DNA from 3 places in the Shewanella sp. Scap07 genome. Region 1 is predicted to be linked to each of the others. Evidence: predicted binding sites of a transcription regulator. Region 1 holds the regulator's gene; each other region holds the start of a gene.

Region 1 (10,752 bases):
ACATAACAATCGTTTGCGCTAGCACTCCAATACTGAAAGCCCTCGAAGCCGAGGATCAATATAACCGTGATAACTATGGCGAGTGATGTCGAGCGTTGGCTACTCAAAAAAGCGCGTCCTTTGCTGGTTTATCTCATTAGTATAGCTGCTGTTTTCAATGTATTGGCCAAATTAATGTGTAAAATTAGTTTAATAGGAACACTGTTGCTAGCCCTAAGAATGCGAATAAGCCAATGACATCCGTCACGGTAGTAAGCACCATTCCTCCGGCTAATGCAGGGTCAATATTGAGCTTTTTAAGTAACAATGGAATGCTCGCGCCGGCAAAGCCTGCGACTGTCATATTGATTAGCATTGCGCCGCCAATCAGCCCACCAAGGGCGATATCACCTTTCCAAGCCCATACTGCTAGAAATACTAATACTGACCATAAAATGCCATTGAGGAAGCCAATAGCCAGCTCTTTACCGATGAGCCAGCGGGAGTTACTCTGACCAATTTGCCCCAAGGCGATACCGCGAATCACCAATGCTAAGGTTTGGTTACCGGCCACGCCTCCCATACTGGGGACAATGGTCATTAAAATCGCAATGGTAGCAAATTGCTCTAACGTGCCTTCAAACATATTACTGACAGATGCCGCTAGCAGCGCTGCAAATAAGTTAATTGTGAGCCAAAGTGAGCGTCGGAAAGTACTTTTAACCACTGGACCAAAGGTGTCCATGTCGTCATCCATACCCGCCATCCCCATCATTGAGTGCTCGGCATCTTCACGGATAACGTCAACCACATCATCAATGGTAATACGGCCGAGTAAGCGATTATCATCGTCAATAACCGGTGCCGACAGCCAATCGTGACGCTCGAACAACTGCGCCGTCTCACTGTCGGACATACCAACGGGAATACCTTCTAAATCGGCTTCCATAATATCTCGCACAGAAGCATTGGGGTCGCAGGTCAGTAGCGCCGAAATTTTTATGCCGCCTAATAAACTGTCTTGCTTGTCGACCACATAAAGCGTATCTGTTGCTTCGGGCAGCTCTCCACGAATACGTAAATATCGGAGAATCACGTCGATATTGACATCGGGACGTAAGGTCACGGTATCAGTGTTCATCAAGCTGCCAGCGGTATCATCAGGGTAAGACAGTGCTTGTTCAACTCGGGCTCTATCTTGCGAGCTCATTGACTGCAACACTTGATTGAAAACACTGTCGGGCAAGCTACGTAAGATGTAGGCGAGATCATCGGTGTCCATGTTCTGTGCTGCTTTTGCAACACGCTCGGGCGCCATTTGAGTAATGAGGGTATCTTTGAGTTCTTCGCCTAACTCGTCGAGGATTTCACCGGTATGCTCTTGGTCAATTAGCTGGAATAACACTTGGCGTGTTTTAGGGGGTGATGACTCTAAAATAAAGGCAATGTCTGAGGCGGCCATATCATGCAGCATATTGCGTACATGCACGAACATGCCGCTGCCCAATGCCTGAGTGACTTGGTTGAGGCGCTGATCATTTGTCTCATTGTCTAGTACTTCTATTGGCATTGATCCCCCCTCGAATAGTCCAAGTTAGCTGTGAAAACGTGTTAAATGATTTGAGGCGACGATGTTAATAGCATTAACTATAGGAGTGTTTGATCCTACTCGCAAAAATTGTGCCGACAGGCTATGTTAACTCAAGACTGTGACACTGTAGAGATAAATTAAAGTTAAGTGAGTAATTTGTAGATTATGCGGTGATTGTTTAATTCGCTTCGTCAAACTTAGCATCGATTAGGGCGCTAATCGCATCTAATGCGGCTTGGGCATCTTTACCTTCACTGAGTAAGGTAATGGATTTACCTTTGCCACTTTCTAGCATCAGCAAGCCTAATACACTGGCGGCAGAGGCTTGTTTTTCACCTTGGATTAAAGTCACTTCAGCATCAAATGTGGAGGCCAAAACCGCAAGTTTTGTTGCAGCGCGAGCGTGCAGCCCCAGTTGATTACAGATGGTGAGCTGTCGTTCAAGCTTTGCCATTGTTGAGCTCACGGTGCCTAGCATTAACATTGTGCTTAGAGTCATTAAATAACTTAGCTAATTGCTCTGTTACATACACAGAACGATGTTGCCCGCCTGTGCAGCCAATGGCAATAGTTAAATAACTGCGGTTGTTACGCTCTAGGTGCGGTAGCCAAGTTGCTAATAAATTCTCGATTTGCCAAATAAACTTATTCACCATCGGCTGCTGTGCAAGAAACTGCTGCACCGGTTCATCTAGCCCTGTTAGCGGGCGTAAGTTCGGCTCCCAATGGGGGTTTGGCAAAAAGCGCACATCGAACATAAAGTCGGCTTCACTCGGCATCCCATGTTTGAAGCCAAATGATTCAAAGTTGATAACTAACTCTTTGTCGACAGTGCCAAGCAGGATCTCTCTCACCCTATCACTTAGATCATAAATATTGCGATTAGAGGTATCGATATAATGATCGACCAAGTCGGCTACAGGGCTGAGTAATTTACCTTCGAGCTCAATAGCTTCTTTTAGTGATGCTTGTGAATGGGAGAGTGGGTGTAGGCGACGAGTTTCGCTGTAGCGTTTTAGCAACACTTCATCACTGGCATCGAGAAAGAAGCTCAGTAGTTCGGTGTCTGCTGGCAAATTAGCAAGCTGCTTTTCCAGCTCGATATCTTGCTCTGGCATATTACGTACATCAACACTGATGGCAACCAGTTCATTGCGGCCTTTCAGCTGCTCCAGCAGCGAGTCCATCAGTGGCAAAGGTAAATTGTCGACACAATAGTAACCTAAGTCTTCAAGTACCCTAAGTACTACTGATTTACCTGAGCCGGAACGTCCGGATACCATCACGAGTTTCATTGAGTTATCACCTGATAAAGTTCTGCTTCATCATGGGACTTTCTGAGCTGTTTGAGTATGAATTTATCATTAAGTTTTTCAGCCATGCAGGATAAAGTACTTAAATGTTGTTCACACTGATCACTGGGCACCAGTAAAGCAAATAAGATATCAACTGGCTGATTGTCGATTGAGTCAAACGCAATCGGCTCAGCACACTTGACCAATACTGCGACAGGATATTCGATATTACTCAGACGACCGTGAGGAATGGCGATACCGTTACCTATACCTGTGCTACCCATCTTCTCTCTAGCCAATAGGCTTTCAAAAATCTCTTGTGAGGAAAGGGTAGGGTACTGGACAGCAGCTAAATCGCTGATTAATTCCAGTACCTTTTTCTTACTGCCCGGTGTGGCACAGGTCGTGCACTCCGGCCGCAGGATGGTACTTAGTTCCATCGTTAATGTTTTGTCAGCTTCTCTTTATGTTTAATTACCTGACGATCGAGCTTATCTATCAGGGAGTCAATGGCGGCATACATATCTGCATTATGGGAAGTGGCAAACACTTCACCGCCGGAAAGGTGAACTTTGGCTTCAGCTTTCTGTTGCATTTTTTCTACATTCAACACAACGTGCACATTATTGATCTGATCGAAATGGCGTTCAAGCTTTGAGAACTTTTCTTGAACATAAGTTCTCAATGAATCAGTGATCTCTACATGGTGTCCAGTCAAATTAATTTGCATATAGGTCCTCCAGTGTTCAATTAACGGATCATAAACTCTTACGTTGGTTTGACGGTGGTATAAGCATTGCCTCACGATACTTGGCAATGGTCCGTCTAGCCACTTTTATTCCTTGTTCAGCCAATAGCTGTGCCATCTTGCTATCGCTTAGTGGTTTCTTCTGGTTCTCTGCTGCCACTAATTTCTTGATGAATGCGCGAATAGCTGTCGAAGAGCACTCGCCGCCATCATCTGTGCCAACATGACTCGAAAAGAAGTATTTTAGTTCAAAAATGCCACGTGGGGTGTGCATATACTTCTGTGTGGTAACTCGTGATATGGTCGATTCATGCATTTCTACCGCTTCAGCAATATCGTTGAGGACCATTGGCTTCATGGCCTCTTCACCAAACTCGAAGAATCCTTGTTGGAAATCAACGATGCAGTTAGCCACCTTTAGCAAGGTATCATTGCGACTCTCAAGGCTTTTTAAGAACCATTTCGCTTCTTGGAGGTGACCTCGAATAAATTGACTATCGGCTTGGTTTTTAGTGCTACGAGCCATAGATGCGTAGTGCTGATTGACATTGATTTTTGGCATGTAATCAGGGTTGAGTTCAACCACCCAGCGGCCTTTTTGTTTAGTGACCGTAACATCCGGAATCACATACTCATCACGGTTAGGCGCAACGGTTAACCCGGGTCTAGGGTTCAGTGATTGGATCAATGCAATGGCTTCACGTAAATCATCTTCTTTGAGCTTAGTTTTACGCATCAGCAAGCGGAAGTCTCGCCCAGCAATTAAATCTAAATGCTCTTTGATGAGTAGCTTGGCATTGCCAATATGCGGGGTACTCTCGCTAAACTGTGCCAACTGAATTGACAAGCACTCGCTTAAATCTCGGGCGGCCACGCCAATAGGGTCGAAGTGTTGAATGCGTTTAAGTACCGCTTCAACTTCATCGAGTTCTATTTCCGGATCGCCCATGGCATCGAGAATATCTTCGCAGGTTTGAGTTAAATAGCCGCGCTCGTCAATGGCGTCAATAATAGCCGTGGCGATGGCATTGTCATTGTCTGAAAAAGGCGTGAGGTTTTTTTGCCACTCTAAATGTTCATACAAGCCTTCGCTGGTTTCACCTTGGAAGGGCATATCATCATCACGCATTGCGCCAGAACTGGCATTGGGGGCTGCGGTATATACCTCATCCCACGTGGTATCAACGGGCAGTTCATCTGGCATTGATTCTTGGGTGAGGGCCTCGGATGTTTCTACTGATGAGCTATCTTGATTGCTGGCGCTGTCAGTGGTTGCGCTGTAGTCGTCAGTGTCGCTATTTTTATCATCTTGGCTGCTATCGCTGGCGTCGGTTTGCTCTTCGTCCAATTCTAATAGCGGGTTGGACTCTAATGCTTGTTGGATCTCTTGCTGCAATTCCAATGACGACAGCTGCAGGAGGCGGATGGCCTGTTGCAGCTGAGGAGTCATGGTGAGCTGTTGACCCATTTTGAGCTGGAGTGACGCTTTCATCTTACTGCTATTCCCTTCTTTGTAATTATAAAATGAGAAAGCTTGCTTGTTTTTTATGGGGTTTCTCTAATCCCCAAAATTTAATCAGGTGATGACACTGTCAACAGTCATCACCCTCACTATGGTTTAACTATAGCTTGAATTGTTCACCTAAGTACACCGCACGGACTTGTTGATTGTCCAAGATTTCAGCGGGTGTGCCTTCAGCGATAAGATTGCCATGACTCACAATATAGGCTCGCTCACAAACATCGAGTGTTTCGCGTACATTGTGGTCAGTAATTAACACACCAAGGCCGCGGTTTTTCAGTTGCTCAATGATCTTTTTGATGTCGATAACCGAGATAGGATCGACTCCCGCAAACGGTTCATCTAATAAGATAAACTTCGGGTTTGCCGCAAGTGCCCGAGCAATCTCAACTCGACGTCTTTCACCGCCCGATAGTGCCATACCTTGGCTATCGCGAATGTGAGTAATGTGGAACTCTTCCAATAAATGTTCTAACTGTTCTTCTCGCTGTGCGGTATTGAGCTCTTTACGGGTTTGCAGCACGGCCATGATGTTATCTCTAACCGATAACTTGCGGAAAATACTGGCTTCTTGTGGCAGGTAACCAATACCTTTGCGCGCACGCAGGTGCATAGGATCTAAAGTTAAATCGTCTTCATCAATAAAGATACGACCTTTATCACTCTGAACTAAGCCAACAACCATGTAGAAAGTGGTCGTTTTACCCGCACCATTTGGGCCCAGTAAGCCGACGATCTGCCCAGTTTTAACGGTTAAACTCACATCTTGAACCACAGCGCGGCTTTTGTAGCTTTTGGCTAAATTGACCGCTTTGAGCGTTTTATCGGTCATTGTTGCTCCTGAGGTTTGCTTTCAGGTTCATCAAGCTCTTGGTAGTTTTCGGGTTGGATAATCGTAATGACACGGTCATTGCCGGTACTCTCTGCAATTAACTGTTGTTGTTCAATGTTGTAACGTATTTGGTTACCGGTCACTTGGCTACCATCTTGCTCAAGTGTGGCATTGCCAATTAGGGTTAAGGTGCGGGTGGCAAGTTCATAGCGAATTTCACTGGCGCTGGCTTTTGCTGGACGACCATCTTCCATTATTTGTGAATACGTTGCCGGGGTACCGGTAGCAACCAAAATTTTGCCATTACTTTCATCTTTGGTAAACGCGCGTAGCTCATCTGCATTAATCTTGATTGAGCCTTGGGTAACCTCAACTGGGCCATTGAAGATTATTTGATTATTTTTAATATCTGCTTCTTGGCTCGCAGCGGCAATTTTGACTTCTTGCAGCAAATCGTTTTCAACCGCACCAATCTGCAAGCTAAGGACTGACAAACAAGCAGCAGCAATAAGTTTATTTAGTTTCATAAGTACCTTTTACCTGACTCGTCAGTTTTACGGTTTGCTTGTTCAGATCGCCAAACAAGCCTTCACCCGTGATGATGAAGTCGTTTCCCGTGATATTGATTGTCCTATCTGACGTCATAATCATGGTGTTTAAATCGAGTTCTAGGTATGTTGTTTCAATTGTTTGTATCGGCTCTTCAGGGCTGATGGCGTCAATGATAACATCTTTTTCTAATGTAACATGACCGCTGTTTTTATCTAATGTGCCAGTTGATGAACGCAGTCGCCATTGGGCTTTGCCTTCATCCGGGTAGAGTAGGTAGACCGGCTCCGTAAAGTAAGTCATATTGGCTTCTTCAAAGTGTTCCATATGACGAGCTGATACCCGGCTATTAATTTCACCTTGCTCATTGAACTCAATGCTTTTGAGATCGTTGATCACATAATCAGGATGTTCACTACCATCTTGAAGTTGCACATTATTGCTGCGCTTAGATTGCACTTGCCAATAGAGGATTAGCGCAGTGCCAAAAAACACGATAATAGCAATGGTGACTCTGTTCATATACTCATACCGTGGGCGGTATCGAACTTATCTTGGCTTAACAGCAACAAATCGGTAAGTTCTCGCAGTGCACCATGCCCGCCACGAATATGGGTGACCATATCGGCGCGTGCTTTCACATAAGGGTGGCCATCGGCAACACACACTGACAGACCCACTTGCTGCATGACGGGTAAATCCACCATATCATCACCGATATAAGCCACTTGCTCAGGTGTGACCTTATAGAGTGTTAATAATTCTTGGTAGGGTACCATTTTGTTGTCTATACCCTGGTATATGTGGGTAATACCCAGCGCCGTCATTCTATCTTCGACAATTTTTGATTTACGACCGGTAATAATCGCGACAGGAATATCACTACTTAGTAATGAACGTACGCCGTAACCATCGCGGGTATGAAAACTCTTAATCTCATCACCTGAATTACTCATGTAAACTAGGCCATCAGAAAATACCCCATCAACGTCACAAATAAGCAGCTTGATGTGCTGCGCTTTTTGCCAAACATGCTCGCTAATAGGGCCGTAAAATCCTTGATGAGACATGTTAAATTACTCCTGCTTTAACCATATCGAGCATATTCAATGCACCGATAGGTTGTTGCTCTTGATTGATGACGATTAGGCCGTTGATATCTTTTTCATCCATCACTTTTAATGCTTCGGCAGCGAGGATGTTGTCGCTAACAGTGACACAGCCTTTGCTCATCACATCTTCAATTGAGGTATCACGTAGGTTGACTTGGGCGTCAATCACTCGGCGTAGATCACCATCGGTAAATATGCCGACCAGTAGGCCCAGCTTATCAACTACCGCGGTCATACCTAAGCCTTTTTTGGTGATTTCATATAAGGCATCAGTGACTGAAATATGCTGCTGAACGCAAGGCAGCTCATTGCCTTGGTGCATCACATCGCTTACTTTTAGCAATAGCTTCCGGCCTAGGCTTCCACCTGGGTGTGATAGGGCAAAATCGTCTTTAGTGAAACCGCGCGCTTGCAAGAGTGCCACCGCTAAGGCATCGCCCATCACCAAGGTTGCCGTGGTACTTGAAGTGGGCGCGAGTCCTAATGGACAGGCTTCTTCAGGTACTTCAATGCATAAATGGACTACAGCATGTTTAGCCATTGTTGAGTTAGGTTTGCCAGTTACCGCAATAACAGGCAATCCCATGCGTTTGATAACCGGCATTAGGGTAAGGATCTCGCCGGCTTCACCAGAGTTTGATATGGCTAAAATGACGTCATTTTCACTCAACACGCCAAGATCGCCATGGCTTGCTTCCCCTGGGTGGACGAAAAATGCGGGGGTGCCGGTACTGGCTAACGTGGCGGATATTTTATTACCGATATGGCCAGATTTGCCCATGCCCATAACAATCACTTTACCGGTACATGCCATAATTAATTGACATGCACTGGCAAACTCTTCGGAGTCGACATATTGGTATAAATTATCGAGTGCACTTCGCTCTATATCGATAACGTTGCGACCCCATTGTCGGAGTTGATTTGCCTCTACCATAAAATTCTCTTTAGTTAATGCCGTATACGGTTAGTGAAAGAATGCACTTTTACTAGGATAGAAAAATAACCGCTTGATACGCAATAAAAGTTAATAGTAATACACCACCGTGCCAGCGCTTTAATTGACGTTGCTTACCTGTGAGCAAGATCAACACTGCTAATGCAGTACTGGTGGCCATGACCATATAAAAGTCACGTGAACTCGCTGCCGCATCGACTGCACCCGGCGCAATAAGTCCGGGTAATGCTAACACAGCAAGAATATTAAACAGGTTTGATCCAACAATATTACCGATTGCAAGATCATCTTCTTTCTTCAAAACACCGGCAACACAGGCAGCAAGCTCAGGTAAGCTGGTGCCTACTGCAATAATTGTCAGTCCAATAACTAAGTCTGAAAGTTGATAGGCTTTTGCAATTCCAACGGCGCCTTGTACCATCCAATCAGCTGATAGCGGTAATAATACCATACCCACCGCGACCCAAAATATGGCTCTTAACGTCGGCACATCTTTGGGGATTTCATTGTCAGCTTCATCAGCGAGGGCATCTTTTTGTTTATTCGTTACCGCATGCCAAATCAAATAGCCCATTAACATGAAAAACAGCACCAGTAGGAGTACGCCTTCGGTGCGGGTCAATTGACCATCATGGAGGAAATATCCTGCAATCGCGGTGGCCACTAACATCATTGGTATTTCACGCTTGAGGGTTTGTGAGCTAACCGAGATTGCGCCAAGTAGCGCAGTGATACCTAAGATCAATGTAATGTTGGCTACATTTGAGCCAAGTACATTACCAATAGCCGTATCTGTCATGCCTTCCATTGATGCTGTGGCGGCAACAAACATCTCTGGGGCTGAGCTGCCCATTGCGACAATTGTTAGACCAATGAGCATAGGAGGCAGGCCGAGATTGCGTGCAAATGCTGCGGCACCGTAGACAAACTTGTCTGCGCTCCAAACTAAGGCTCCAAGCCCCGCAATAAGCATGAAAATATTAAATAACATTTAAGTCCATTCTATTTGACAAATATGAGGCGCATTTTCGCTGGAAATGAGAGAAAATGAAAGTATTGGCGTAAGATAGTCTGGATTCAGTTGTGCACAATGCATCAATTCCGTACAATTCGCCTCTTTCCTCTTTAGCAACCATCAACCAGTTCACGGCAATGGATCTGACTATGACAACTTCATCACAGGCGCTGATAACAGTACAAAACCTGGCATTTAGTCGCGGTAATCATGTGATTTATGATGACGTCAGTTTATCTATCCCCAAAGGCCAAGTCACCGCGATTATGGGGCCTAGTGGTATAGGTAAAACCACGCTGCTTAAATTAATTGGTGGTCAGCTAACCCCTGATGCTGGGCAGATACATTTTGATGGGGTTGATGTGCATCAATGTAGCCGCAGTGACTTATTTAAACTGCGTAAACGCATGAGCATGCTATTTCAAAGTGGTGCATTGTTTACTGATATGAATGTGTTTGACAATGTGGCATTTGCCCTTCGAGAACATTCAGGCCTACCCGAACAGATCATTCGCACTATTGTGCTGATGAAACTCGAAGCCGTCGGGTTGCGTGGTGCGGCGCAAATGATGCCCAATGAGCTATCTGGCGGCATGCAGCGCCGAGCCGCTTTAGCAAGGGCTATCGCGCTTGAGCCAGAGTTAGTGCTGTATGATGAGCCTTTTGCAGGACAAGACCCCATCTCTATGGGCGTGCTGGTTAAGTTGATTCGTGAACTCAGCGACGCGTTGAATCTGACCTCGGTGGTGGTATCTCACGATGTACAAGAAGTGTTAAGCATTGCCGATTATGTCTATGTGCTGGCTGATAAGCGGGTGGTTGCCCATGGTACCCCTCAAGCGCTCAGGCTTGCCGATAATCCGCAGCTGCAACAATTTATTAGTGGTGCACCAGATGGACCTGTTCCATTTCACTTTCCCGCTCAAGATTACCGTAAGGAGATGTTAGGTGAGCTTGATTGATCATATTGCCAACCTTGGTCGTATTGCCATCGCGCTAGTAGCCGGTTTTGGCCGTGCTGGATTGATGTTGTGGGGAGCCATTGCACGGGTTCCCAATGTAGCAAAAGGCACTCCACTATTGATCCGGCAACTGTACGTTGTTGGCGTCCAGTCGATGGTGATAATTCTGGTGTCTGGGTTGTTTATCGG
Region 2 (10,752 bases), 980 kb from region 1:
AGAAAGCGCTGAGATCGTCGATCCTCTGACTTATGTAGAAGATGATTACACTTTTAACATGGTGGGCACGAGCTTAGAGGTCAGAGATTCCAGTAATGCCTTAGTGACAACAGTACCTGCGTTTGATCCCACTAATCCGGTTAGCTTTAACGGTATTGAAGTCAAACTCGATGGTACGCCCGCTGCTGGCGATAGTTTCAGCATCAGCCCGCAAGATTCGGTCAGCATTTTTGACTCCATCAATGAAGCAATAACCTTACTAGAAGATCCTAATAAGATAAACACGGCTCAAGGTAAAGCGGAACTGGCACAGATATTGAATGATGTTGATAGCGGCATAAATCAGATCAGTATTGCCCGTGGCGTATCAGGAAATAGTTTAAAGAGTCTTGAAAGCCACAGTTCGACACACGTTGAAGAGAAGCTGGTCAATAGCTCTGCGTTATCAATGTTAGAAGACCTTGATTACGCCTCCGCAATCACGGAGCTAGAGAAGCAACAACTGGCACTTAATGCGGTATCAAGTGTGTTTACAAAAGTGGGTTCAACGACCCTGTTTGATTATATCTAACTGATGCTTATCGGTTAACAATTTAACTGTTTAATTTAGCCAAGCTCGAAGTCTTGGCAGTGCAACCAAGAAGAGGAAAACACAATGGCTATTAATGTAAATACCAATGTCACGTCAATGAAGGCGCAAAAGAACTTAAATATGTCAACGCAAAACTTGGCAACGTCAATGGAACGTTTATCAAGTGGTCTACGTATTAATAGTGCTAAAGATGATGCGGCAGGTTTGGCGATTTCTAACCGCCTGAACTCACAGGTTCGTGGTTTAGAAGTGGGTATGCGTAACGCTAACGATGCGATTTCAATTGCACAGATTTCTGAAGGTGCGATGCAAGAGCAAACCAACATGCTACAGCGTATGCGTGACTTGGCGATTCAATCTGAAAACGGTGCCAACAGTACTGCTGATTTACAAGCATTGAAAGATGAGATGGATCAGCTAGCACTTGAGATCACCGCAATTGGTAACAGTACTGCATTTGGTGATACCAAATTGCTAACAGGTGATTTCTCTGCGGGTAAACTATTCCAAGTAGGCCACCAAGATGGTGAGGATGTCACTATTTCGGTCGGTACACTTAATGCGCAAGTTTTATCGGTAGGCGCGCTGACGGTACTCACCAGTGCTGGCCGTAACTCGGCAATTGGTAAGATTGATGACGCCATCAAGGTCATTGACACCCAACGTGCTAAGTTAGGTGCGGTGCAGAACCGTTTAGCACATAACATTAGTAACAGTGCCAACACTCAAGCTAACGTTGCCGACGCGAAAAGCCGAATTGTAGATGTGGATTTTGCCAAAGAGACATCAACAATGACCAAAAACCAGGTACTACAACAGACAGGTTCAGCGATGTTGGCACAGGCGAATCAGTTGCCACAAGTTGCATTATCGTTACTTGGCTAAGAAAATATTGCCTAAAGTTTGTGCGCAACGCTCATGTTGTGCACAAACCCTATTTAAAAATAATATCAAATTCAGTTGGTTAATTGAATTTGATATTTTTTTTAAAAAAAAGCTAAAGATATGAAATCCTCTGCCGTTAAATTTACTGTAACCAATTAGCTCAGCCTGGCTTAAGCAGACAGGCATTAGTTTTAAGTCAGGTATTAAGAGGAACAGATTATGGCTATTACAGTAAACACTAACGTTACTTCTCTAAAAGCACAGAAGAACTTGAACGCATCTAGTAGTAATCTTGCGACTTCTATGGAGCGTCTATCAAGTGGTTTACGTATTAACAGTGCGAAAGACGATGCGGCAGGTCTTGCAATTTCTAACCGCTTGAACTCACAGGTTCGTGGTCTTGAAGTGGGTATGCGTAACGCCAACGATGCGATTTCAATTGCGCAAATCTCTGAAGGTGCGATGCAAGAGCAAACCAACATGCTGCAACGTATGCGTGACTTGACCATTCAGTCAGAAAACGGCGCGAACAGTACTGCAGATTTACAAGCACTTAAAGATGAAATGGATCAGTTAGCGCTAGAAATCACAGCGATTGGTACTAACACTGCATTTGGTGATACTAAATTGCTTAATGGTGATTTCTCTGCGGGTAAGTCTTTCCAAGTAGGTCACCAAAATGGTGAAGACATTAAGGTGTCTGTTGGTAAATCTGATGCTGCTTCATTGTCTGTTGGTTCACTTACCGTATTGACGTCAGCTGGTCGCTCTACAGCACTTGCTAAAATTGATGCTGCGATTTCCACTATTGATACAAGTCGTGCAAAATTAGGTGCAGTACAAAACCGTCTATCGCACAACATTAGTAACAGTGCTAATACGCAAGCAAACGTTGCCGATGCTAAGAGTCGTATTGTGGATGTGGATTTCGCCAAAGAAACTTCTACAATGACCAAGAACCAAGTATTGCAACAAACGGGTTCAGCGATGTTGGCTCAAGCTAACCAGCTCCCTCAAGTGGCGCTATCTTTACTATAATATAGGGTATTGATAAGCTAATTTGACCAAACAAGGGAGGTTCGGCGACGAGTCTCCCTTTGTTGTATTTTAAGGATAATGATTAACGTGGGGGTGTAGTATGGTGACGGATATGAATTTGGTAACTCAATCCAATGCCGCAACTGCTAAGATAGATATAGGAACCACACCTATAAAACCTACAGCAGCAAAGGATGCTGAGCTGGATAGAACATCTGTGATTCAAGCGGTTGAAGAAAGCGAAAAAACAGCCAAAACAGAGGAAGAACCTACTAGCGAACAGATGCAGAAATTAGTTGATGATATGTCAACCATGATGGCTGTGATGCGCAAAGGGTTAGCATTTAAGGTTGATGAAAATTCTGGCACAAATATTGTTAGTGTCATGGACATTGAGTCAGGTGATGTGATTCGTCAAATTCCTAACGAAGAAGCGCTTAAATTAGCGCAAAAACTAACGGAAGTGACGGGTCTGTTAATGAAAACCGAGGCGTAAACACGGTTGTCGGTATTAAAATAGTTTAAGTAGAGGTTTTTATGGCATTAACAGCAACGGGTATAGGTTCAGGGCTCGACATTAACACCATTGTCGGTGTGCTGGTCGATGCTGAAAAAGTCCCTAAAGAAGCTATTTTTGATCAAAAAGAAGCGACTATTGATGCCAAAGTGTCTGCTATTGGGACACTGAAAAGTGTTCTATCGTCATTCCAAGATGCTTTGGAGAAGCTCAAAGATGGTGGCAGCCTTAATCAAAGAACGGTATCAACTGGCGATAGCCTCTATTTAAGCGCTACTGCGGATAAAACGGCGACTACAGGATCGTACAATATCCAAGTTGAACAATTGGCAACAGCACATAAAGTTGCCGGCGCATTTACCGCAGATAAGACCGCTGCGGTAGGAGAAGGTAGCCTAGATTTTACCGTCAATGGTGAGTCATTTACTGTTGATGTTGGTGCGACCGATTCCCTTGAAGATATTGCTAAAAATATTAATGATTCTTCTGAAAATGTGGGTGTTACAGCGACAATTGTTACAACCAACTCGGGAAGCCGCTTAGTACTAAGCTCAGATACCGAAGGCCCAGACAATCAGATTACCGTTGGCGCCACAGATACTGCTGGAACCGGCCTTAACGATATGTTTGGCGGTACCAACTTAACAGAAGTTCAGGCCGCGCAAGAGTCAATTATCCATGTTGACGGCCAACAGCTTAATTCACAAACCAATGAAATTACCGGCGCGATTGCTGGTGTTACCTTGAACCTGACGGACGCCGATGTCAATAAAACCACTACGCTGAAAATTGAACAAGATGATGAAGCGGTAAAAGAGAATGTTCAGGGGTTTGTTGATGCTTACAACAGCTTGATGAGCTCTATTGATAAGCTCTCTTCTTATGATGCTGAAAAAGAAGAGGCTGCAGCTCTGCAAGGCGATTCTATGATTCGCTCTTTAGAATCGCAGATGCGCAATATGATCAGTACTCGTGTCGATGTCGACGGTACTAGTGTTGCGCTTTATGATATTGGTATTGAGGCTGATCGATACGGGAAGTTGAGCGTTGATTCAGCAAAGCTTGATGAAGTGATTAAGAATGACATGGCAAGCATTGAAGGACTGTTTGCTACTGAAACGACTGGCTTGGCCAATCGATTGGACGAGCTCAGTGAGGGCTATGTCAAAACCGGTGGTTTAATTGATTCTCGCAATAACGCGTATACCAGTGACAAAAAACGACTTGATAGCGATCGTGAGGCGTTTGCATTGAAAATGGAAATGCTTGAAGCTAGGCTGTTTAAACAGTTCAATGCGATGGACTTGGTAGTTGGACAATTAAATCAGCAAGCTTCCGGTATAGTAAACGGCTTAAATTCATTACCAGGCGTTATTAGTAACTCATAAGCCTAGGTTGTGAGACAGGAGTTGTATCGTTGCAAACCATAGAACAAGTTAATAATGCAGTATCAGATACCTTGGTTAAGTTAGAAGCCCTACCTGCAGAAGATGAAGCAACTGATAAGTTGGTATCAGATTTGCAAGAGTTGATTGCAAAGCGTCAACTTTTACTCGATGGCTTGTTGTTAGCCCCAAAAGATGAAGACCGAGAGCAATTAGAGCTGCAACTGAAATTGACTCGGGGTTTTGAAGTGCAGGCAAAAGCTGTACTTCAACATCGGCAGGAATTGCTTCACATCGGCCGTAAAAGTAAACGTCAACTTAATGTTTATAAGTCTATAGATTCTAATAGGTAGGTGTGTATGAGAAGGTCATTACAGTCATATCGAAAGGTATCGGTGGAGAGCGAAATATCTGTAGCTTCACCCCATCGTATTATCCAAATGATGTTTGAAGGCGCACTGCAGCGTCTAGCTCAAGGTCGCTATGCTATCGAACAAAATGATGTGACCAACAAAGGTATTTATATTGGTAAAGCCATTGGCATCATTACCGGTTTAAATAACAGCTTGAACATGGATGAAGGTGGAGAAATCGCCAACAACTTAAGCGATTTGTATGACTTTATGCTTCGTAGAATCTCTGAAGCGAATATGAATAATGATGTACAAGCTATTGATGATGTCAGTGAGATTCTCCGTAATATCAAAGAAGGTTGGGATGCGATTCCTAGCGACCAACACCACATGGCGTCTCAGTCTGAGGCTATTTAGCCCCGCAGCAATCACCTTTGGAGTCTTGGCAGGTGTCAAACATTTGGCATCTGCTGCTGCATACGTTGAGATTTTGAGCTAAAATCATGAGAGTTCGGCATAAAATGCAACTGAGGCTTGCTAATAGCTTGCCGATAATACACTATTCCTCATGGTAGTCGTTTATCGGAATGTTTAAGTAAGACTACTTTCAGCTTTTAGGCAACGAACACTAATAATTAATGCGAATAATACTGAGCGCTTTACGGCCTTCTTAAATGATGCAAATAGATCAACGAATTCTCATTGTAGGTAGTCAATCAGAGCGAATAAATCGCTTATCATGTGTATTTGAGTTTCTTGGTGAACAAGTAGACTTAATTGCCGTCGATAAACTTGAAGCGCGATTACAAGATGCTCGTTACCGCGCCTTGGTGATTACCTCTGATGCCCAAACTAAAACTCTGATCCAATCCATTGCTGCGTCTATCCCGTGGCAACCTGTACTGGTTATGGGACCGGCTGAAGATATTGGTGCATCTAATATTCTGGGCTTTATTGAAGAGCCTCTCAATTATCCTCAATTGACTGAACTGCTGCATTTTTGTCAGGTGTTTGGTCAAGCTAAACGACCCGATATCCCGACTAGCGGTAATCAAACAAAGCTGTTTCGCAGTCTAGTTGGTCGCAGTGAGGGGATTGCCAATGTTCGCCACCTTATCAGCCAAGTATCGGCATCTGATGCCACAGTTTTGATTCTAGGTCAGTCTGGAACAGGTAAAGAAGTGGTTGCGCGCAACATGCATTATCTCTCAGAGCGCCGAGAAGGCCCCTTTATTCCTGTTAACTGCGGTGCTATTCCACCAGAGTTACTTGAAAGTGAGCTGTTTGGTCATGAGAAAGGCTCCTTTACCGGTGCAATTAGTGCTCGTAAAGGTCGTTTTGAATTGGCTGAAAAAGGGACACTCTTTTTAGATGAAATAGGTGATATGCCGCTGCAAATGCAGGTTAAGCTATTACGTGTTTTGCAAGAAAGAACCTTTGAGCGCGTCGGGGGCAATCGTTCTATTAGTGCCGATGTACGCGTAGTAGCGGCAACTCATCGCGATTTAGAAGAGATGATTGAAAAAGGAGATTTTAGGGAAGATTTATATTATCGCCTTAATGTCTTCCCAATTGAAATGCCCGCGCTTTGTGAGCGTAAAGATGACATCCCACTGCTGTTGCAAGAGTTAGTTAGCCGAGTTTATAACGAAGGCCGCGGTAAGGTACGATTTACCCAGCGTGCTATTGAATCACTAAAAGAACATGAGTGGTCAGGCAACGTTCGAGAACTGTCTAATTTGGTTGAGCGTTTAACCATTTTATATCCAGGTGGTCTCGTCGACGTTAATGATTTACCGATGAAGTATCGACACATTGATGTACCTGAATATGAAGTGCAGGTCAGTGAAGAAGAGCTCGAGCGCGAAGCGCTGGCGTCAATCTTCAACGATGAAGAGCCGGTAGATATTCCAGAAACACGTTTCCCGAGTGAACTTCCTCCGGAAGGGGTTAATCTAAAAGATCTATTGGCAGAGCTTGAAATCGATATGATTCGTCAGGCGTTAGATCAGCAAGACAATGTTGTCGCCAGAGCTGCAGAAATGCTCGGTATTCGCCGTACAACATTAGTTGAGAAAATGCGTAAGTATGGCATGAGTAAAGATTAGCTGTAACACACCTCAATAAAGCCTCTTGTTGTTTTTACAACTGGAGGCTTTGTCATTTCTAGGGGCTAATTTGTTTAAAAAGCCCTTTTTGACTTATCTCCTTGAATTAGTTTTATAGCATTGGCCTGATATATGCATTAACCCCGTTAGCAGCAATATTTTGACGGAGTTTTTATGTTGGCGACACAATATGTATCAGAGCAGTCCTCCCCTGAGCAATCGGTGGTGCGTGCTGTTGCAAACAGTGACAATGCCAATGCATCCAGTCGAATGGATCATATTTTACAAGCCATGCCATCAGGTGTGGTGATCATTAATGGTGACGGTGTCGTAACACAGGCCAATCCTGTGGCGGTGCAACTGCTTGGCCAACCACTTGAAGGGTTACGCTGGATACAAGTCATCAACCGAGCGTTTTCGCCGCAAGATGATGATGGTCATGAGGTGTCATTAAAAAATGGCCGCCGAGTGAAATTAGCGATTACGCCTCTAACGCCCGAGCCGGGGCAATTGATTGTCCTGACCGACCTGACTGAAACCCGCTTATTGCAGAAGAATGTGTCACACATGCAGCGTTTATCAGCGCTTGGAAAAATGGTGGCGACCTTAGCGCATCAAGTCAGGACGCCATTGTCTGCTGCTTTGTTATACGCATCCAACCTTGGCAGCAATAAACTTGATCAGCGCGGACGTGAGCGCTTTCAAGGCAAATTGGTTGACCGACTCAACGAATTAGAGCAGCAGGTCAACGACATGTTGATGATGGCCAAAGGGCGCCAACAAGAGCAGATGGTCCCTGTGCTAATGAGTGATGTCGTTGCCAGTGTCGTGGCTAATTGTGAACCTATTGCGGAAAAAAAATCTTGTCAGTTGACCTTGCTGGGTGATGGTGAGCATTTGGTGAGCGCCAATGTTTCTACTCTTAGCTCAGCGGTAAATAATCTCGTGATTAATAGCATTGAAGCCGGCGCCAATCGCATTGCTTTGCAAGTTACCCTTGAGAAGCAACATGTCAGTTTACATGTCATAGATAACGGCAAGGGCTTAGATTCTGCCATGCAAAAGCAAGTGTTAGAGCCTTTTTATACGACCAAATCACAAGGTACAGGTTTAGGCCTTGCGGTAGTGCAGTCGGTGGTATCGAATCACGACGGCAAGTTTGATTTTCACTGCGTTAAAGGTAAGGGCTGTAAAGCCAGTATAATTTTACCCTTGCTGAGCAACATAGGTACTGAGGAGGGAGCTCATGTCTGAAGGTAGGATTCTGTTGGTCGAAGACGACTGCGCCTTAAGAGAAGCACTGGTTGACACTTTGTTGTTAGCACAATATCAGTGTGATGACGTTGGCTCTGCAGAAGAAGCCATCGTCGCCCTCAAAGCGCAGTGTTATGATTTAGTGGTCAGTGACGTTCAAATGGAGGGCATTGGCGGCATAGGCTTGCTGCAGTACTTACAGCAGCATCATAGCCAACTGCCGATGTTGTTGATGACGGCTTATGCCACGATTGATAATGCGGTGAATGCTATCAAACAGGGGGCGGTTGACTACCTCGCCAAACCGTTTGCGCCAGAGGTATTACTTAACCAAGTCTCCCGTTATATTAAACCTGCACTGGTGGTTGATAGCCCGGTTGTCGCTGATGAAAAAAGCCTTAACTTGCTTGCCTTAGCGCGCAAGGTTGCTGCATCAGATGCATCAGTGATGATTATGGGGCCCAGTGGGTCAGGTAAAGAGGTCTTAGCACGCTTTATTCATCAAAATAGCCCTCGCCATCAAGCGCCTTTTGTGGCGATAAACTGTGCAGCAATACCTGAAAATATGCTTGAAGCGACCCTTTTTGGCTATGAAAAAGGCGCATTTACAGGCGCTGTGCAAGCTTGCCCTGGTAAATTTGAACAAGCACAAGGCGGCACCTTGTTGCTCGATGAGATATCAGAGATGGATTTGGGCTTACAAGCTAAGCTTTTACGAGTTCTCCAAGAGCGTGAAGTTGAGCGTCTTGGTGGCAGAAAGACCATTAAATTGGATGTTCGAGTACTCGCGACCTCCAATAGGGATCTTAAAGCGGCTGCTGCTAACGGTGAGTTTCGAGAAGATCTGTTTTATCGAATAAATGTGTTTCCACTCACTTGGCCTGCGCTGAATCAGCGACCTGCGGATATTTTACCGTTAGCGCGACATCTGTTACAGCGCCATGCGGAGCGAAGTGGAGTCACCACAGTGCCGCAACTTGATGACGCAGCGAGTCGCCGCTTGTTGACCCATCGCTGGCCGGGTAATGTGCGTGAATTAGATAATGTGATTCAACGGGCATTGATTTTACATAGTGGTGAAGCGATCACTTTGGCCGATATTGTGCTAGATAGCCAAGATAGTGAGCTTGATATTCACTTTGATGCGCCGCACCCAGTGCCCGAGGCTGAAGGATTGGGCGATGAGCTAAAAGCCAAAGAGCACGTCATTATCCTTGAGACATTGACTCAGTGTAATGGTAGTCGTAAAGCGGTGGCGGAAAAACTGGGCATTAGTGCCAGAACGCTGCGCTACAAAATGGCTAAAATGCGCGACATGGGCATTCAAATCCCGGCTTAAAATTGCTATCGACATCATGATGCCCAATACCGAGTCGTAAACTGACGAGGTTAGGTATCATGATGTTTTTGTGTGTCATTAGCGCTTAAATCTACTTTCGCTGTTTTAGTGAACAGTTAAACCTCATTAATCCTACAATTGATTCATTCATTCTAAAGTTGGCAAGCTAATTGCTTTATTGATTACTAACAATCAAGTTTCGTCAAAAACACGACGATGGGAGCTTAGTATGCAGATCGGTGCCAATTCATTATTCCAAGAAATGCAGTCTTTAAGTGGTGAAATTAAACCTTCAGGTATGTCGACAGGCATCACTCAGCAGGTAAACAACACCAGTGGCAGTGACTTTGGGCAGCTGCTATCTCAAGCCGTGGGCACTGTCGGCGAGTTACAATCCAACGCCGCTTCTTTGGCGACTCGGTTAGATATGGGCGACAGTACCGTGACCTTGTCTGATACTGTGATTGCCAGAGAAAAGTCGAGTGTTGCTTTTGAAGCAACAGTACAAGTCAGAAATAAACTTGTTGAAGCCTATAAAGAGATAATGAGTATGCCTGTATAAGGCGGCACTCATTGATTTTCAAAGCATTGCAATAAATTAATTAGAAAGAGCAGGTATCTATCGTGAGTACGGATATGGTGGTAGGCAACAACGCTGGCACAGCAGACACGACCTTGGCTGGTGGCGTTCAAGAAGAGCATAAACCAGGCGGCATTGGCGGCTTTGGTGGCGTAGATATGCTCCGTCAGATCACAATGATTCTAGCGCTTGCTATCTGTTTGGCGCTTGCAGTATTTGTCATGCTCTGGGCTCAGGAGCCTGAATATCGTCCGCTCGGGAAAATGGATACCCAAGAGATGGTTCAAGTACTCGATGTACTGGACAAGAACAAGGTTAAGTACCAAATCGATGTAGATGTGATTAAGGTTGCTGAAGATCGCTATCAAGATGTCAAAATGATGCTCAGCCGAGCAGGACTTGATAACAATGAAGCGGCTAATGACTATTTAAATCAGAATAGTGGTTTTGGTGTATCGCAGCGCATGGAGCAAGCTCGTCTTAAGCATAGCCAAGAACAAAACCTAGCTCGAACGATTGAAGAGTTACGCAGTATTACCCGTGCCAAAGTGATCTTGGCCATTCCAAAAGAAAATGTTTTTGCTAGAAATCGCTCTAAGCCAAGTGCAACTGTGGTTGTGAGCACGCGCCGCGCAGGGCTTGGGCAAGAAGAAGTTGATTCAATTGTTGATATCGTGGCGTCAGCAGTGCAAGGGCTAGAG
Region 3 (10,752 bases), 960 kb from region 1:
TGACTTCAAATGGTGATGCATACTGTGTTGGATTATTGAAGTTAACCGTCAATGTTTGCGTACCATCGGCACCAGGGCCTAATACGTTAGCACCATTAACACCTAGCTCTTCAGTGGTTATCACAGCAGGGTCACTACCGGTGTAGGCGCCTGTGTCGTTAAAGGTTAATACTGCACCTTTCCAACCACCCGCATTGGTCGCACTGCCAGTACCATCTGGGGTGCCATCACCATTGGTATCTGTTTGATAAGTACCCGCTGGACCGGCTAAATCAACTTGTTGGCCATCAACAGCATAAAATGCCACCCAGTTACTTTCACCGGTATAGGCCGCTTCTGGCGGACGCACAAAATAGGTCGTCATAATGTGCGGCTCGCCAAGTGAGTCATACATGGTGACCGAAGTAGAATTGTTATAGGTATCGGGATCGTTAGGATCAAAATTTGCTGGGTCTAATGTCGCTTCGCCGGCATTTAAGTTCATTTGCAAGCCAACATTTTCTGACATCTGTGGACTACCTGCAGTGTCAGGAATTTTGACGGGTTGCGTAGTCGTTAAACTCACTGATGTAGAGTTACCGTCGGCATCAACCGGGAAGGTTTGTAAAAAGTTACCCGCAGAGTCAACCAAATAGCTATCCGCGTCCACCTTAAAAGCACCAGCTCGTGTGTAACTATGATCTTGTGAGCCTAGTTCTGATGAGGTAACGAAAAAGCCACCACCATTGATGGCCATATCAAGTGCGTTATTAGTAAACTGCAAACTGCCTTGATGAAATTGCTGGGCAACTTGTGTAGTCGTTGCACCGCCACCCACAGCCGTTTTACTATTGGCAAAAATTGAGTTGGCATACACATCTGCAAACTCAGCACGTGACTCTTTAAAGCCAACAGTATTAACGTTGGAAATATTATTAGCCGTAGTATTTAGATCTTTTTGAGCCGCGGCGATCCCACTCAATGCAATGTTAAACGACATAGTTCACCCCTATCATAAAATTCTGTATAAATTAGGCTTAAAGCCAAATCTGCCCAAATGTTAAGTTTCAGACACTGCCAAAACATCACCGAGCTTAATGCCACCGATACCTCTTAAATTTAAGATGGCACCTGTGCTTGCTGTTCCGAGTGACACACTGGTTACGTGTGCATAGGTTGAGACTGGCAAATCTTGATTCTCGCCATCAACTCGTCCTGTCGCTTTAATGGAGTAATTACCACTAGCAACAGGCTCACCATTCTTGTCTAGGCCATCCCAAGCCACATCAATATTGCCGCCGGCACTGCCATCTACGGTATAAGTCTTAACTAGCTGACCTTTCTCATCTTCAATTCGTACCGTAATACTTTCTATAGGCTCTGGCGTACTGACAATACCTTTTAGGCTTGGATCCTCAGCTGAAATATGACCAGTATCTGACGGAATCAGTACTTTCTGGCCGACCAACCCTGACGCCTGCAACGCCTGACTCGATGTCATGACGGTATTAAGGTTTACAATCTCTTCATTAAGGTTATTGATACCATCTACCGTAGAGAATGAGGCCATTTGCGCAATCATCTGATCGTTATCAACTGGCTTAAATGGGTCTTGCATCGATAACTGCTGACTGAGTAACGAGAAAAAGTCTTCTTGGGTCAATTCCTGGCTGTTGGCTTCTGGAATTGACGACTCTTCTGGTAGTCGAATGCCATCAAGGAATGGATTACCTGTTAGCTCAGTCTGAGTTTGAGCCGATGCACTGGCACTACCAATATCACTAGTCGCTTGTGCCGGCGCTATCGTCTTGTCTGCCGTTGATTGACTCGACAGCGGTTGATTAGTTAACGGATTAATGAGGCTCACTGCTTACCTCCTACTGTTTGCCAATACGTAGTGTTTGTTGCAACATCGACTTTGCCGCATCTGCCACTTGCACATTCATCTGATAAGACCGTGACGCTGAAATCATATTCGCCATCTCCTCCATCACATTGACATTGGGCTTATAGATAAAACCATCTGCGTCAGCCATAGGGTGAGAAGGTGAGAATTCTTTTTGCAACGGCATATCACTTTCTACAATGCCTGCGACTTTCACTGAAGTAGTCGCTTGTTGCTGGTGAGTGGCTTTCGCCATCTCTGCTTCAAAAATGGGGTGTCTTGCTCGGTAAGTGCCTTCAACACTGCTAGAAACCGCATCAGCATTAGCAATATTACTTGCCGTTGTATTCAATCGGACCGATTGCGCTGACATGCCTGAGCCGGCCACATTAAAAATATCGAATAAGCTCATAATTAACTTCCTCTCAGGGCTTTTTTAAGGCCGGAAAACTTACTATCGAGAAATCCAAGCGACATTTGGTATTCCAAAGCATTTTGCATAAATTCAGATTTTTCCTGTTGCACATCAACGGTATTGCCATCACCTGTATCAGGCTGATTAGGCACTCGATAAGCAACATGCTGTTGGGTCAATGCTTTTAAATCAAAGTGCTTACTATTGGTTTCGCTCATTGCTAGGCCACTTTGATTTGAACGTGCTGATTGCATCGCCTTATCAAAGTCAATGTCTTGTGCTTTATAGTGAGGTGTATCGGCATTCGCTATGTTTGATGAGATCACCTGAGCACGTTGAGAGCGCACTCCCAATGTGTATTGATGAACCCCCAACGCTTTGTCAAAACTGATCGCCATAAAATTGCCTCCTCAAATAGATGCAATAAATAAAGCAATAGTTGTGCCAAAAAAAACAAGAGGAGAGTAACAGAAGTGAGTTAAACGAAAATGCCAACACAATGGTTGGCATTTTTAGGCAATGAAATGGCAGTAAATGTCTGCTTAATTACGCTTTTGGTAATAAATCCCTGGGTTGCACCGCACCATATCAAATTCTTCAGTTAAACCAGCAATAGACTCGGATGCGCCCAAAAATAAAATGCCTTTTGGATTTAAAGCGGCAGCAAATTGCCGCAAGATTTTTGCCTTTGCCTCTGGTGCAAAATAGATCAGCACATTACGGCAAAAAATAATGTCAAACTTGCCTAACAAGGTATAACTCTCAAGCAAGTTATGTGCTCGAAAATTCACCAAGCGCTTGACGTTAGGCTTAATGGTCATAGTGCTATTGGCTGTCGCATCAAAAAACTGACGCTTTCTTTCCTCTGACAAACCACGCCCCAAAGCCAAGCTGTCGTATTCGCCGCTTTTACACTTTTCTAGCATAGAAGGTGACAAATCTGTTGCTAATATGGATGCGCTTCCCGGCAGAGTGCCAGGGCGTTTTTGCTGATATTCCAGAATGGTCATCGCCAATGAATACGGTTCTTGGCCTGATGAGCACGCCGCTGACCATATTTTTAACGGTCGACCAAGGCGGCTATATTCAGGTAACAGCGTGTTGCCTAGCAATTCAAACGGATAACGATCGCGGAACCATAAGGTTTCATTGGTCGTCATCGCGTCAATCACTTCTGCACGCAATTGCCGCTCGGTTGGCTTCATTGAATGCTTCACCACCTCAGACAATGACGGCAAATTATATTTGCCCATCAATGGCGCCAACCGGCTACGAACTAAATATTGTTTATTGTCACCCAGCACAATACCGCTGTGTTGCTCCAGAAATAATCTGAATTGATTGTATTCCGCTTCAGCGAGTGATTTATTCGGCACCGTGGCATCCCAATATTAAATTAAAATCAGCTACAACATACACTATAGCAAGTAAATGGCAGCGCAGCTTTATACATTAGCTAACTGTCTGATACAAGATAAAAAGTGCATCTTATATCAATTTGCAGTTATAAACTTAAATGTTTGTTTACTGCTGCGGCAAGTTCATCTGGGTTAAATTTGGCAATGAAGTCATTAGCACCCACTTTTTCAACCATAGCCTGATTAAATACCCCACTTAACGACGTGTGTAGAACCACTTTAATGTCTTTAAGTTTTGGGTTATCGCGAATCTCAGCGGTCAGTGTGTACCCATCCATTTCGGGCATTTCAATATCAGAGATAATGAGTGGGATTTCTGTGGCCACATTATCCATTTCAGCTGCAACTGCGGTCAGTTTATCTAACGCTTCACGGCCATCTTTTGCTGTATCAATTTGCAAACTCAAAGACTCAAGTGCCCTGATGATCTGTTTACGCGCCACAGCTGAGTCATCAATGACCATAATATGGTAATGCTGCTCTCTATCAATTGTTAACTGCTCATCAACCTCTTTACTGATTTGGGTTTTCACCGGCGAGATCTCATCGAGGATTTTTTCAACATCCAATATCTCGACCAACTCACCTTCAATTTCAGTCACCGCGGTTAAGTAAGAATAACGACCTGCGCCCTGTGGCGGCGGCATGATAGCTTCCCAATTCATATTGATGATCCGCTCTACCGAGCTGACCAAAAAGCCTTGTACACTGCGGTTATACTCAGAAATAATGATGAAGCATCCTTCCGTGTTTTCTATTGGGCGCCCACCTGTAGCAGCACTCAAATCAATCACCGAAATCGTCTTGCCACGAATGTGAGCCACACCACGAACAAAAGTATTGAGTTTAGGTAATCCCGTCAGTGGTGGACACTGCAATACTTCTTTAACTTTAAAGACGTTAATACCAAAACGTTGGCGACCGTTTAATTTAAACAGCAGTAACTCTAAGCGGTTCTGACCAACTAATTGAGTACGTTTATTAACCGATTCAAGAATATTCGACATAATGCCTTGCCTTGTTGCCTTCCCGGCGTGGTGAATGCTGACCTAAAAATCTCTCGCGTAACTTGAGTATAGGCATACTAATTGCTTTATCTACTTTATATGACAACCTGACCGATATTTTGTCAAACTTCTGACGCTATTTTTGTTTTATTAATTGATGTCAGTATCAGGTCACAACGAAAGTATAGGTGTAATCTAGCTGATCAAGCTAGTCTATTCATTATGAAAGTAAATTTAGCGTACTTTTTCATCATTTTACTGTTACCTTGGCACCTGAGTGCCGAGGTAAAACCGCATACCCCTTCTCTATCGACCATTTCCCAATTAGCTATAGGCATAATTGAAGATAATATTGATGTTCCGCCCCATGCCAAGGTATCCATCACGCCGCAAAACCTTGATACCCGATTAAGTCCACCACTGTGTATAGGCCCTGTGAATGCTGAACTCGCGACCACTCGCGCCATAAAACGTAATAACACCATTAAGATAAGCTGCGAGACGCCACAAATGGCGTATCCATGGCAAATATTTATTTCTGTCAGAGTAGACATTCTCTACCCTGTAGTCGTAGCCACCGAAACACTAGGCCCTGGTGATGTGATCTCATCGAGTGCAGTGGGCATTGAATATATCGAGCAAAGTCAGCTTCGTGGTCAACAGTTTGACGATACCGCACTGGTTGTCGGTACCCGAGTGAAACGGCGTATTAGCATGAACCAGCCACTTTTTACCGATAACTTATGTTTTGTCTGCAAAGGCGATACGGTCTCTATCTATGCCAAAACGGCAAACTTTGAAATTAAAACCGTGGGTGAAGCACTGAGGGATGGAAATTTGGGCGACCGGATTAGAATTCGCAACAGCCATTCCAATAAAAAAGTCAATGCGAGGGTAATTGGTGTAGGCGAAGTTGAGGTACGTATGTAAGTCGTGAAATCTGCTAGCAAAAAAATTATAATAATTGCACATCTTCAGCTAAAGCTTTAGAAATGCAGGCCGATAGACAGGTATGTTGATCTCATTTATACAAGTTGGAACTCACAATGGCTATTGATATAAAGCATGTAAATACAGGAACTAACAACCGAATTACGACACCAACAGGCGGTAAAAGTGGCGCAACTTCTGCACCTCAAACTGCCAGTAATGGTGGCGCAGCAACTAAAAGCGATTCGGTGTCGATCACCTCGCAAGCGCAGCAGTTGCAAAATGTGCAATCTAAATTAAACGATATTCCAGAAGTGGACAGTAAAAAAGTAGAAGAGATTAAAGCTGCCATCGCAGAAGGCCGCTATAAGATTGATGCTGAAAAACTGGCCAGTAATATTGAACAGTTCGAGAACGAACTCAATGAATTAAGCTAGGATACTATGAGCCCGATTAACGACTTAATTGATAAACAATTAGCATTATTGGCAAACTTAAAAGCAGTGACCGAGCAAGAAAAACAAGCTCTCATCAACCAAAGTGCAGATGAACTGTTGGACTTAGCAGGTAAAAAGTCAGACTTGCTCAATGAGATCAAAGCCAATGATATGTCGTTATCGGCCCACCCTGACGTCGCCCAGCTCAAAAGCAATCCCGAGCTAGCGAGTAAAGTCGCTACCGCTCAAACTTGTTTAAATGAGTGTCAACAACTTAATAGTGAGAATGCGACGTTAATTGACCACTGTATGGCCAGCGTTAGCCGCTTTACTCAAGCACTACATGCCTCAAGAAACTCATCAAGCTTAACCTACGATGGAAAAGGGCAAACATCGACTATTGCCACATTGGGCAATGACTTAAAAGCCTAATCTTGTACAACAGCCACGAAAAAAGCCATCATTGATGGCTTTTTTCGTGTTTGATCCATTCTCACCAGTTTTCAGGCAGTCTATGCCGGTTTATCAACGTCTTTTAATGAACCTAGGTCTTTCAATAAAACTAAAAGTAAGTCACTTCTTTCACTTTTTGAGGGCGGTTATGCTGCTGATACAAGGCCCAAACTTGCTCAAAATCTAATTCAAGCTCAGTAACGTAGTGTTCACCTGCCGGGTAGCTTTTCACCACTCGTGCACCGCGAATCACCCCAGAAACAGAGGCCTGGATATCATCGCTCGTTAGCATCCAATCGTTAACTTGACTAGAAGCAGATAGTTGCTGACCATACACTTGCTCAGCCAATTCTCTATATGCCGCTATCTTGGACGCTTGCATCGCCATCAGTACTTTCTGGGACTGCTCTGTCGCAGGCTGAGTAGCCAAAGGAGCATAGCCTATGGCAGTAATCTTAGGAAAGCTGGTCGGCGCTTCGGTTTCCCACTGAATGTAGCGATCATTTTGAGCACACCCACCTATCAACAAGGCGCCCAACAATAACAGTATTCTCATTGCTGCTCTCCTATCAGGCTGACTTTGCCTTGACCCATTTCGCTATGACGATACAACATGCCGCCTTCTGAATAGACTTTCTCTGAGGGTTTAGCAACGCTCGTTAATGCTTCAAGCTCATAACTGGCTTGCGAGGCTGACACCACACGATTATTGGTTACATTCACAATGCGGCTGTTGACGATCACTCCTTGGGTAGTTTTCGTCATTGTCGACACCAATACATGCTCAACCGGCAAGTCAGTTGGTAATTGCTGCCAATCGCGGGTCAGCAAAAAATCCCCTTCAGGGGTCACCCGAATGTTCTGTGCCACATTAATATCTACCAAATTAAACTGGTGTGAATGCATTGCCGCAATTAGGCCTTGTTGTAACTGCAGACCTAGCTCATTGGAACCTTGTAAGCTCTCTAACATCACTGGTGTTGCCACTAGTAAAGGTTGCGTTGGCAATAGTGCATCATTTTGCTTAACCAGCTCATTGCTAATCTGCAACGCTAAATGATTGACCGCCGAGGTTGACGGCAAATGGTTGCCGTCAGCGAGTTGCCCCTGCATGTCATCACTTGTACTGGCACACCCACCCAGCACAAGAAAAACTGATAATACCGCTGCTAATCGCATGTTAATACCTTGAAAATTCGATTAAACAAATATAAATGCTAAACAGTTGCGTCCGTTTTTTATCGGATATTTAGCCCAAAAACTGACAGTTAGTAGGAAAGTGAGCAAAATTTACGCCAATTGATTCAGAATGACTCACTTGCTTTTGTATTATCGGCTTAGAAACGAAGAACTTTAACCTCAAGACATTATCTAAGTATAAATTTTAAAAGCGATAAGCTCGAAAGCAGGCACGATAATTGCTAATTATTTTATGCAAACAATAAACATTGCCAAATTCGCCATAAAAGTGGCACTGGCAAGATTTAACGTTAATACAGATTATGGCTAACTGGACAACCAAATGAATCGATTAATATGGGGCGTGTTGTTGATACTAAGTGGCAGTTTAATGCCCACATTCGCTGCATGGGTTGATGCACAAGGCGAAGCAAAGATCATCAACAACAATGTGACTCAAGCACGAGAAGAGGCCATTCATCAAGCCCTCAGCTATGTGAGCTTACGATCTGGCGGTAGCTTTTCTAGCAGTCAACGAATTGAAAACGGTCGGCTAGTAAAAGATCAATTCTCGATGGATCAATCGATTAATATTACTCAAGTGGAACTCGTTAGCGAGCGTGTTGTTGGTGACCGCTTAATGGTTAACATACGCGCAGACGTCAACAATGGAGCAAGCAGCCAGTGCACTAACGAGTCACTGAAAGCGTCTATATTGGTCCCGCAAGCGCAACTGCACCATCGTGAGCAGCTACGTTACGGCAATATCGGCCACTTTGAGCGTCACCTATCAGAAAGACTCGGCCAAGTTATTGAGCGTCATGGTAAAGCCAGTTTCCCCCATGTTCATGCCAGTGAACGCCTAGATATCGAACAGGCTTTAATCGACATAAGAGGCTATCGCTTGCCCACTTGGTTAAGCGAAATTACCGACAGCCAATACTTATTGTTGCCAGAGATCATCGACATCTCTACCGCCCCACCGGAAACAAGTTTGTTTGGCATGATAAGTGATGACCCTCAGCGCCAGTTCCAACTCAAGCTGTCGCTATACCATGGTATCAGTGGTGAGATGATCTGGAGTGAGTTATACAATTCGCCGGCGCCGTGGGAGTTTAAAAAACAGCTTACAGTGCCGTCTAATAGTAATATTTTTTGGTCATCAAGTTATGGCAAAAATATTGAAAACATCTTAGTCCAAGCTAGTGAAGATATCGATAAAATTCTAAATTGCCGCCCACTTCTCGGTCAAATAGTCGCCAAACAGCATGATCGTATTATCATCAATTTGGGCCGCCGCCATGGCATCAAAGTTGGCGATGAGTTTCAGTTGGTATTACAACAAAACATGCCTGACAGACTTGATAAAATGCGTGCGATAGCTGGCCAAAGCCGCGCATCGATTAGCATTGACCAAGTTACTGAAGAAAGTGCTACTGCATTACTTCAAGGGCAAAATGCTTCTTTGAATATTCAAATTAACGACCTGGCAATCAAGCAATAGCACAACAGGTCGTATAGGAATTAAGCAACTCTATTTAAAGCGCTTTAACCAGCTCTTTTCATCTAGAGTAAAACCAGTATAATCACTGGCGTCTCCCTATAGCTCAACAGGATAGAGCAGTCGCCTCCTAAGCGATCGATCGGGGTTCGAGTCCCTGTGGGGAGACCAGTTTTAATCGCTTAGTTCGCAGGCTACCACCTCTATCCGGTTTTGCTGCTGCCATATTTACAGGTCGTAGTATTGCTTGTACCAAGATACAAACTGTTTAACGCCTTCCGCTATTGACGTCTTTGGTCGGTATCCAGTCGCTTTTGTAAGTGCTTCGGTTGATGCCCAAGTTGCGGTCACATCTCCTGGCTGCTGCTCCATAAAGTTCTTCGCCGCTTCAATACCAAACTCTTTTTCTAGACAGGCAATAAAGTCCATTAGCTTTACCGGCGAACCATTGCCAATATTATAAATCGCATAGGGAGCGGAACTAACGTTAGGCTGACCAGTTTCACTTTTTTCGCCAGTAGGTGCTAACACCAGCACTTTCATAATACCTTCAACAATATCATCAATATAAGTAAAGTCCCTCGACATCTCACCGAAGTTATAGACATCAATAGTTTTACCAGTTGAAATCGCTTTGGCAAATTTAAACGGTGCCATATCAGGCCTTCCCCAAGGACCATAGACAGTAAAAAATCTTAAGCCTGTAGTGGGTAGACTATATAAATGAGAGTAAGTATGTGAGATTAACTCATTCGCCCTTTTTGAAGCCGCATACAGGGAAATAGGATGATCCACGGGGTCGCTTTCTAAAAAAGGCTGCTTGTCATTGAGTCCATACACGGAGCTGCTTGAAGCATAGATCAAATGCTTGATTTGATTGTTTCGACAACCTTCTAATATATTAATATGACCAATGAGGTTTGTGTCGGCATAAGTGTGAGGATTATCAATTGAATACCTCACGCCAGCTTGCGCACCAAGGTGTATAACGTAGTCAAATTTCTCGGTTTCAAACAACTCAGCAACTTCTTGTCGATTAAAAATATCAACTTTAAGGAATTGAAAACTGGGATAGTTTTCGACTCTTTTTAATCGGTCAAGTTTTAAAGATACGTCGTAATAGCTATTAAGATTATCAATTCCTATGACATCAGCACCCTGTTCGCAAAGACGCAAGCAAACAGCATTACCTATAAAACCCGCCGCTCCAGTCACTAAATATTTCATACAAACCTTTATTTACCCCAAACTAATGTCAGTAGGCTACAAGAAGCAACTCCATCTATCAATCTTAAACCTGACATTGCTCAAATCAGCATCAACCGTATAACTATTTAAAATTTAAATTAAAAAAGTACAGTCTTGAGCGCTCAGATTTTGGCTTTCAACTTATTTATTACTCTTGTATATTAACTGCTACCATGCTGGCGCTGTGCCGCAGTTTACAGGGATACTAGATGACTGAGCTTTTTGATTTAAACCTGTCCATCATCGATAAGCGGTGGCCACAACTAGCCGCAAAACTCAGAAACACTTCCGTTGCTCATC

The links. The regulator sigma-54, encoded in region 1, starts transcription at its own class of promoters, with help from an activator protein. The targets are predictions, from matches to a motif close to GTTGGCACGNNNNTNGNNT.
Region 2: a site for sigma-54 is predicted at 6,998-7,016, ahead of FLM48_RS14290 (PAS domain-containing sensor histidine kinase). Genes of this name have one in related genera too.
Region 3: a site for sigma-54 is predicted at 4,773-4,791, ahead of flgA (flagellar basal body P-ring formation chaperone FlgA). Genes of this name have one in related genera too.

Annotation. Positions count from the first base shown of each region.
Region 1 covers NZ_CP041329.1:4,246,414-4,257,165, reverse strand. Annotated here, with positions in the region: gene FLM48_RS18755 (hypothetical protein) at 1-107, opposite strand, end outside; gene mgtE (magnesium transporter) at 185-1,549, opposite strand; gene FLM48_RS18745 (HPr family phosphocarrier protein) at 1,749-2,024, opposite strand; gene rapZ (RNase adapter RapZ) at 2,011-2,865, opposite strand; gene ptsN (PTS IIA-like nitrogen regulatory protein PtsN) at 2,862-3,305, opposite strand; gene hpf (ribosome hibernation promoting factor) at 3,308-3,595, opposite strand; gene FLM48_RS18725 (RNA polymerase factor sigma-54) at 3,624-5,105, opposite strand; gene lptB (LPS export ABC transporter ATP-binding protein) at 5,236-5,967, opposite strand; gene lptA (lipopolysaccharide transport periplasmic protein LptA) at 5,964-6,494, opposite strand; gene lptC (LPS export ABC transporter periplasmic protein LptC) at 6,481-7,038, opposite strand; gene kdsC (3-deoxy-manno-octulosonate-8-phosphatase KdsC) at 7,035-7,586, opposite strand; gene FLM48_RS18700 (KpsF/GutQ family sugar-phosphate isomerase) at 7,588-8,565, opposite strand; gene FLM48_RS18695 (calcium/sodium antiporter) at 8,618-9,577, opposite strand; gene mlaF (phospholipid ABC transporter ATP-binding protein MlaF) at 9,751-10,563, shown strand; gene mlaE (lipid asymmetry maintenance ABC transporter permease subunit MlaE) at 10,550-10,752, shown strand, end outside.
Region 2 covers NZ_CP041329.1:3,266,122-3,276,873, reverse strand. Annotated here, with positions in the region: gene flgL (flagellar hook-associated protein FlgL) at 1-571, shown strand, start outside; gene FLM48_RS14325 (flagellin) at 656-1,477, shown strand; gene FLM48_RS14320 (flagellin) at 1,697-2,515, shown strand; gene FLM48_RS14315 (flagellar protein FlaG) at 2,616-3,011, shown strand; gene fliD (flagellar filament capping protein FliD) at 3,053-4,420, shown strand; gene FLM48_RS14305 (hypothetical protein) at 4,450-4,770, shown strand; gene fliS (flagellar export chaperone FliS) at 4,777-5,187, shown strand; gene FLM48_RS14295 (sigma-54 dependent transcriptional regulator) at 5,445-6,878, shown strand; gene FLM48_RS14290 (PAS domain-containing sensor histidine kinase) at 7,053-8,132, shown strand; gene FLM48_RS14285 (sigma-54 dependent transcriptional regulator) at 8,125-9,471, shown strand; gene fliE (flagellar hook-basal body complex protein FliE) at 9,701-10,033, shown strand; gene fliF (flagellar basal-body MS-ring/collar protein FliF) at 10,108-10,752, shown strand, end outside.
Region 3 covers NZ_CP041329.1:3,284,376-3,295,127, forward strand. Annotated here, with positions in the region: gene flgE (flagellar hook protein FlgE) at 1-979, opposite strand, end outside; gene flgD (flagellar hook assembly protein FlgD) at 1,040-1,846, opposite strand; gene flgC (flagellar basal body rod protein FlgC) at 1,857-2,276, opposite strand; gene flgB (flagellar basal body rod protein FlgB) at 2,279-2,677, opposite strand; gene FLM48_RS14385 (protein-glutamate O-methyltransferase CheR) at 2,822-3,655, opposite strand; gene FLM48_RS14390 (chemotaxis protein CheV) at 3,784-4,704, opposite strand; gene flgA (flagellar basal body P-ring formation chaperone FlgA) at 4,927-5,634, shown strand; gene flgM (flagellar biosynthesis anti-sigma factor FlgM) at 5,751-6,071, shown strand; gene FLM48_RS14405 (flagella synthesis protein FlgN) at 6,078-6,503, shown strand; gene FLM48_RS14410 (LPP20 family lipoprotein) at 6,634-7,080, opposite strand; gene FLM48_RS14415 (FlgO family outer membrane protein) at 7,077-7,703, opposite strand; gene FLM48_RS14420 (flagellar assembly protein FlgT) at 8,047-9,207, shown strand; tRNA gene FLM48_RS14425 (tRNA-Arg) at 9,300-9,375, shown strand; gene FLM48_RS14430 (NAD-dependent epimerase) at 9,433-10,431, opposite strand; gene FLM48_RS14435 (motility associated factor glycosyltransferase family protein) at 10,662-10,752, shown strand, end outside.